Regions from separate parts of the Nitratireductor sp. J20-h4 genome, predicted to be linked through region 1. Evidence: predicted binding sites of a transcription regulator. Region 1 holds the regulator's gene; the other holds the start of a gene.
What was found. Region 1 encodes PhoB, which activates phosphate uptake and scavenging genes when phosphate is short. Its sites were predicted from a motif close to TGTCATNNANCTGTCAT; they were not measured.
Positions count from the first base shown of each region.

Region 2: a site for PhoB is predicted at 1,301-1,317, ahead of olsB (l-ornithine N(alpha)-acyltransferase). Genes of this name have one in related genera too.

Region 1 covers NZ_CM165557.1:3,607,213-3,611,023, reverse strand. Annotated here, with positions in the region: gene pstB (phosphate ABC transporter ATP-binding protein PstB) at 1-257, shown strand, start outside; gene phoU (phosphate signaling complex protein PhoU) at 298-1,011, shown strand; gene phoB (phosphate regulon transcriptional regulator PhoB) at 1,030-1,719, shown strand; gene ACT2B0_RS17330 (FG-GAP repeat domain-containing protein) at 1,738-3,444, opposite strand; gene ACT2B0_RS17325 (cytochrome c family protein) at 3,441-3,811, opposite strand, start outside.
Region 2 covers NZ_CM165557.1:4,190,556-4,194,366, forward strand. Annotated here, with positions in the region: gene ACT2B0_RS20305 (MBL fold metallo-hydrolase) at 1-234, opposite strand, end outside; gene olsB (l-ornithine N(alpha)-acyltransferase) at 391-1,224, opposite strand; gene ACT2B0_RS20315 (response regulator) at 1,341-3,629, opposite strand; gene acuI (acrylyl-CoA reductase (NADPH)) at 3,739-3,811, opposite strand, start outside.

The DNA of each region.
Region 1 (3,811 bases):
AGGTCATCCTGATGGACGAGCCGTGTTCGGCGCTCGACCCGATCGCCACGGCCAAGGTCGAGGAGCTGATCGACGAACTCAGGCAGAACTACACCATCGTGATCGTGACCCATTCCATGCAGCAGGCCGCCCGCGTCTCGCAGCGCACGGCGATGTTCCATCTCGGCTATCTGGTCGAGGAAGGGGCGACCGACAAGATGTTCACGAATCCCGACGACAAGCGCACGCAGGACTACATCACCGGCCGGTTCGGCTGACCCGGCGCTTGCGCGTTTTTTCGAATGCAAGGATGAACCGATGGGCGAACATATCGTCACTTCTTTCGGCGAGGAGTTGGAAGGCGTCGACCGCCTGATCCGCGAGATGGGCGACCTTGCGGGGACGATGGTCGCCGACGCCACGCGGTCGCTGTTGTCGTCGGACAATCCGCTGGCGCAGCGGGTCGTGTCCGACGATACGATCATGGACGCCAAGCAGCGCGAGCTCGACGAGCGGGCGATCACGCTGATCGCCCGGCGCCAGCCGATGGCGCAGGATCTGCGCGCGGTGATCGGCGCGATCCGCATGGCGGGCGATCTGGAACGGATCGGCGATCTTGCCAAGAACATCGCCAAGCGTGTCGGGGCCGTCGGCCAGACGACCACCCCGAAAAGCCTGTCGCAGTCGATCGAATCGATGGCGGAGATGGTGCATGCCCAGGCTTCGGGCATCGTCGACCGCTATGTCGCGCGCGACGCCGCGGCGCTCAAGGATCTCAGGGCCGGGGACGAGAAGATCGACATCAAATACACCGCCATCTTCCGCGAACTGCTGACCTATATGATGGAAGATCCGCGCAACATCACCGCCTGCACGCATTTGTTGTTCTGTGCCAAGAACCTCGAGCGCATCGGCGATCATGCGACCAATATCGCCGAGAACGCCTATTATGTGATGACCGGCGAACAACTCCCCATCAACCGGCCGAAGCTCGACGAAACAGCCGTTTCGAGCGCGGCTTCCGAAGCCTGACGGGGTGTCGACTTGGCGATGAACGCTGCGAAGATCATGGTCGTGGAGGATGAGGAGCCGTTATGCGTGCTGCTCAAATACAATCTTGAGGCGGAGGGCTATCAGGTCGAGGTGATCACCCGCGGCGACGAGGCGGAACTGCGCCTGCAGGAAAGCGTGCCCGATCTTCTGGTGCTCGACTGGATGGTCCCGGCGGTATCGGGCATCGAACTGTGCCGGCGGCTGCGCATGCGGCCCGAGACCGAGCGCCTGCCGGTGATCATGCTGACGGCGCGGGGCGAGGAAAGCGACCGCGTGCGCGGCCTGTCGACCGGCGCCGACGACTATCTCGTCAAGCCGTTCTCGACGCCGGAGTTCATCGCGCGCGTGCGCGCGTTGCTGCGACGCGCCAAGCCCGAAGTGCTGTCGAGCGTCTTGAAAGTCGGCGACATCATGCTCGACCGTGAGGCGCACCGCGTCTATCGTGGCAAGAGCGAGATCCGTCTCGGCCCGACGGAGTTCCGGCTGCTGGAATTCTTGATGCAGCATCCAGGCCGCGTGTTCTCGCGCAGCCAGTTGCTCGACAATGTGTGGGGCGAGACGATCTATATCGACGAACGCACGGTCGACGTGCATGTCGGTCGGTTGCGCAAGGCTGTCAATGTCGGCCGGCTGCCCGATGTCATCCGCACCATTCGCGGGGCGGGCTACGCGATCAAGGACGGTTAGAACCGATGGATCGCGGCGTTATTGTGCGCCGCTCGCCTTCCAGCTGTCGGCGTCCGGTGTGTCGGGCGGATACCAGTAGCGCGCCGCGTCGGTCTCGCGCGCAATCAGCACAAAATTGTTGGCGAACACCCGGTAAGGCGCGCTCCATTCGCCGTCCGGCCACTTGACGCGCACCTGGGCCCGTTCGGCGGTGCCCAGCCCGACATGGACGAAACCGGCATGGCCGGAGGCGTGGCCGCCGCCGACCTGAACGGTGCGGTTATAGGTGTTGTTGCCGGCCTTGACCGAAATGAGCGCGCCAACGGCGTGGCGGTTGGGTTCCGGCTGGCTGAGCTCCACGGCCAGGAAATTGCCCATCGGCCTTGTGCCGAACGCCGTCCTGGCGCCGCGATTGCGAAACAGCGACAGGTTCTGCTCGCGATTGACGACGATGAGGTCGAGCATGCCGTCTGCGTTGAAATCGGTGACGATCGCGCCGCGCCCCTTGGTCGGCCGGTCGATACCGGCCAGGTGACCGGCCTCCACGAAGGTGCCGTCCCATTGGCCCAATAGCAGGTTGTCGGGATCGACCGCGGCGAAGTCGGGCATGCGCTCGACATTGCCCTTGGCGATAAAGAGATCGAGCAGGCCGTCATTGTTGAGGTCGGCGAATTCGGAATGCCAGCCGGTCGACGGTTTCAGATCGTCGCTGGCGTAGGGGCGGTGGGCGGTCGCGCCCTTTTCGAAGGCGATGTCGACATAGGCGGGCTCGTCATCGGCGGCCTCTTGGGAGAGTTTTTGCAGCTTGGTGTCGCCCATCGAGGTCAGCGCGTATTCGGGAAAGCCGTCGCCGTCGAGGTCGCCCTCGGCGATGCCCATACCCCAGATCGTCAGGTGCTGCCAGCCTTCGGACTTGCGATAGGCGCGCGGCGGACGGCCGGGCTCGACGCGCCAGAGCTGTTCCTGGCCGCCGCGATAATAATGCCGGTCATTGGTGATGCGCAGCGCCGGCGTGCCCGAGCGGTTCCAGTCGGTGAACAGCATCGACAGCGCGCAATAACCCGGCCTGAGCGCACTGGCGGCGGCATAGTCTGGCCGGGGGCCGGCGCCCGGCCGGTAGAGCCGGTTGTCGTGGCAGGTGCCCCAGGGCGAGCCGGGCGCGCTGCGGTCGACATAATTGCCGAAGGCGAGCGTGGGAAAGCGCCGGCCGGCCTCCCAGCTTGCCGCGAAGGCCGTCGTCCAGGCGCGCGCCCCATCGAAGGCGAAGGCGCGATTGGCCTTTTCGAAAGCGCAGTCCGGTCCGCCCTTCAGGATCAGGTTCTCGCCGAGCCGCAGTAAGACGAGATCGCGGTGGCCGTCATCGTCGATATCGAGCGGATAGGCGCCGAGCACCTTGTCGAGATCGTCCGGCTCGAGGCCGAGCGGGACCTCGTCGAAACGCAGTGCGCCGCCGGCCGTGCTGCGGTTGCGGTAAAGCCGGGCCGGCTCGCGCCCGCCGGCCACGAACAAATCGGGCAGGCGGTCGCCGTCGCAGTCGAGGGCAGCCGCGCCGCCGCCGACGAAGAATTCCCACGGGCCGCGATAGGCGTGGACGAGCCCCGCCGCGCGCGCCTGCTCCTCCATCACCGGCACGTCGCCCGACGGATCGGGCAGCGCTTCGTCGGCGGCGAGCGGCGTCGACAAAAGCGTCGCGGCGGCCGCGATCCAGCACGCAAGACGCGGGAGGGCGCGCGAGCAGGCGGTCATGGCGTTACCCGCTCCGGCTCGATCACCAGGGTCTTCAGAAAGGCGATCAGGGCGCTGCGCTCGGTTTCGGCTAGCGCGAGGTAATTGTCGCGCGCCCGGCGTGCGTCGCCGCCATGGGCGCGGATCACGCTGTCGAGCGAAGGCAGGTCGTTGCGATGGCCGTAAGGATCGGTCGAGCCGACGCCCCACAGCTCGGCGGTCATGAAGACGCTGCGTTCCACGAAACGCTGGGCGAGCAGCTCGTTGCCGAGCACGGCGACCTGGCGGTCGGCGATCCGGTGGCGCTTCAGGTCGCCGAACAGCGGGACCATGACCTCGCCCTTGGCGTTGCGCGGCAGGCGTTTGGTCCATTCGAGCAGGGCAAGGT
Region 2 (3,811 bases), 580 kb from region 1:
CCGGCCCTGATAGGCCTCGGCGCCACCAACCGGATCGTTGTAGATCACCAGTCCCGGCACGGTCATGACGAAGGACGCGTGGGCAATCGGATGGACGGTGATTTTTCCGCTGTCGGTGTCGTAGCTGTCGCCGTTCACCTGGGCGCGGGCGTGAAACGGCACCAATGTGGTCGCGCCGAGCCCGACAAGGCCTGCCGCGCCGAGCTTGAGTGTATCGCGTCGTGTGAAGATCATTCCTGCCTCCGTTCGCTGGAGAAGCTGTTGCGTGTGGTGCAAACCGGCAGGACTCTCCCACACTCGGAGCCGGCCGCAACCGACGTTAATGTGAGCGGTTCGGGAAATCCGGACGTTCGGCCGCTGCGTAGGAGACAGATCGTGCCGTCGGGCGATTTAAGCCGCGAAACGCTGGGCGTCGGCGCCGTAATAATTGATGTAGCGGCCGGCGATCCACTCGACGGGCAGAATCACGAACACATCGGTGGTGTGGAAATCTGCATCCACCACGCAGCCCTCGCCGAAACGGGCCCCGACCCGCAGATAGCCCTTGATCAGCGGCGGCAGCTCGGCCATCGCGGCGCGGCTGTCGATCGCTTCGGCCGGCATCAGGTCCATCGTCTGGTAGCGCGACGGCACGGCGCGGACGCGCCACGCGTCTTCGGCGCGGAATTTGTGGGCGAGATAGGACAAGGCCCGCGCGTGGGCGGCCGGAAAGACGCCCGGAAAGGATGCACAGCCGGTCATCACGTCGATGCTATGCCGCCGGCAATAGGCCCATATGCCCTGCCACAAGAGTTCGACCGTGCGCTTGGATCGATAGTCCGGCAGCACGCAGGACCGGCCCAGTTCTAGAAACCGGCGCTCGGAATGCCGGGCGACAAGCGATTCGAGCTCGAATTCGTCGGTGGAATAGAATCCGCCGGCCGAGGCTGCGATTTCCTGGCGCAACAGCCGGTAGGTGCCGACAATGCGACGCGGATCGGGGCCGGGCAGCGTGGTGTCGAAGACGAGCAGATGATCGCAGATCGAATCGAAATGATCGGCGTCGCGCTGCTGCAGCATGTCGCCGCGCGCGCCGAGTTCGTCGTAAAACACCCGGTAGCGCACCTCCTGCGCCGCCGCGATTTCGCTCTCGTCGCGGGCAAGGCGCACCTCGAGCGTGCCGATTCGGCCCAGCACCTCGCCCGGCGCGACCGTCTCCAAGCCGCGGGCGGCTGGTGAAGGCATGTCCTTCCCGATCGCGCGCATCGGCATGGTCGATTCTCCCTCGTCGCGAGACTGCTCGCGCAGATACGAAGCCATGACTACAATAGGATGACAGCCGACTCGCCGCAAGCACAGCCTCAGGCGGCGACCTGGTGGCGGACGGCCTCCACCAGGTCGTGCGGGTCGAGCGGCTTGGTCACGAAACCGTTGGCGCCGTGCGACAGCACGTCGTGACGGGTTTTTTCCTGGCTGTCGGCCGACAACACCATGATCGGCACCGCCGCCAGCCCCTTTTCCTCCTCGTGCTTGCGAATCAGGGCGATGGCGTCGAGCCCGTCCATGACCGGCATGTGGAGATCCATCAGCACGATATCGAAGGGTCGGCGGCCGCGCGCGGCACGCACGGCTTCCACGGCGGCCTTGCCGTCGCGGACGTGATGCACGACATGGCCAGCCTTTTCGAGCACCGAACGGGCCATCAGCGCGTTGATCTCGTTGTCCTCGGCGATCAGGACCTGCAGGCTCGAGGCGCTCTTGGCCGACGGCTTGCGACGCTTGACCTCGAGGCGGTGAACGGTGCCGTGAGCCGGCGCATCGCCGGCGCCGTGGGTGAGGATGCGCAACAGGGTGCGCCCGCGCACCGGGCGGGCCAGGAAGGTCGAATAGCCGACCGCGCGATACTGGAACAGGCGGCCCCGATCGCCGGGCGCGATCAGGATCACCCCCTCGAGAGCGCGGGCGGCGACATCGCGAAGCCCGGCCAGGATCGCGCCGTCGCCCGATTCGAAGACAGCATCGATTAAAACGATCTCGAACGGTTCCTTGCGGGTGCGGATCAGTTTTTCCGCGTCGGACGGACTGCGCGCCACGGCGGCGCTGCCGCCATGGGCGGTTGCCGTCGCCATCATGGCGTCGGCCTCGACCGCATTCGCCGAAACGATCAGAATCGATTTGCCGTGCAGGGCGGCGGGATTGTCTTGCGCGAACACGGTGTCGGCCGGCAGCGGCAGGTCGAAGGAGAATTCCGAACCCTTGCCGACCTCGCTCTCGACGACGATGTGCCCGCCCATGGCATCGACGATGCGCTTGGAAATCGCCAGGCCGAGGCCGGCGCCGCCATGTTTTCGCGTCGGCGTGCCGTCGACCTGCTCGAACTCGCGAAAGATGCGGCCGATTTCGGCGGTGGTCAGGCCGGGACCGCTGTCGATCACCGAGAACCGCAGGGCCGGCGCCTCGCCATCACCGCTGATGCCGACGCGAACCAGCACGCCGCCTTCCTCGGTGAATTTCACGGCGTTGCCGATCAGGTTGAGCAGAATCTGCCGCAGGCGCCCGGGATCGGCCTCAATGGTAGCCGGAACGCCCTGCGTGATATGGCATCCCAGCCCGATCTTTTTGGAAAAGGCGCGCGCGGCCATCAGTTCCACGACATTCTCGACCAGTTCGTGCGGCGAGATCTGCTGTGGCTCGAGCTCCAGCCGGCCGGCCTCGATCTTGGAAAAATCGAGCAGGTCCTCGATCAGCGCCAGCAGCGCGTTGGCCGAGGTCGAGATCGCGCCGACATAGGTGCGCTGCTCGGGCGACAGGTCGGTATCGGCCATCAGCTTGGCCATGCCCATGATGCCGTTCATCGGCGTGCGGATCTCGTGGCTGACCGTGGCCAGGAAGCGCGATTTGGCCTGGCTTGCGAACTCGGCGCGTTCGCGCGCGGCGATCAGCGCGGTCTCGGCGCGCTTGCGCGCGGTAATGTCGCGCGCGATGGTGCGGTGCGACACGGCGCCGGTTTCCTCGTCGCGGACCGAAAGCTCGATCCAGGAAAACCAGCGCAGCCCCTCCGGCGTTTCGATCGGCACGTCGGCCGAACTCAGATATTCGCCATCGGCAAAGGCGGCATCGGGGACCATGCCGACTTCGACGCCGAGCTCGTCCAGCGTACGGCCGCACAAATCGCGCGGCTCGCGACCGAAAACGCCGGCGAAGACACTGTTGGCATAAACGATCCGGCCGTCCCGGTCGCGGTGCACGACGATATCGCCGAGCGCGTCGATCAGGCCGCGGAAGCGCTGCTCGCTTTCACGCAGCTCCCACATGCGGTCTGCGAGTTCCTCGATCTCCGCGCGGGTGCGTTCGGCGTCCGAACGCGCCAACGCCTCGACGCGCCTGTCCTGCGCGATCGTCGCGCCGAAAATGGCGAGGCCGGAGAGACCTGTGGCGAGGAGGCCCAAACTCAGCAATTGCGGCGCGCCCGTCAGGAAGGCCAGCCCGGCAAGCACGAGGACGGCCACGACGATGGCCAGACTGCCCAGAACATGGCGGTCATGCGCGCGGGAAACCATGGATGTGGCGCGCTCGAGCCGCTGCGGCACGGCGGCTGTGATGTGCCGTGACGGGGCTGCCTGGGTGGAGAAAAACTTCCGCGCGTCCATGGCCGGACCCTAGCCCGGCACTGATTAGGGAAGATTTTGGCTGCCTGCTAAAATTTTAGCGAAACCGCACGGTTTTTCCGCCCGGACGCAGGCTCGCACAGGTTTGTGTTCAAAGGCCCATGTCGACCACGACCCGGCCGCGAATGTCGCCGTCCATGATCGCGCGCGCCGCCTCGAGAATG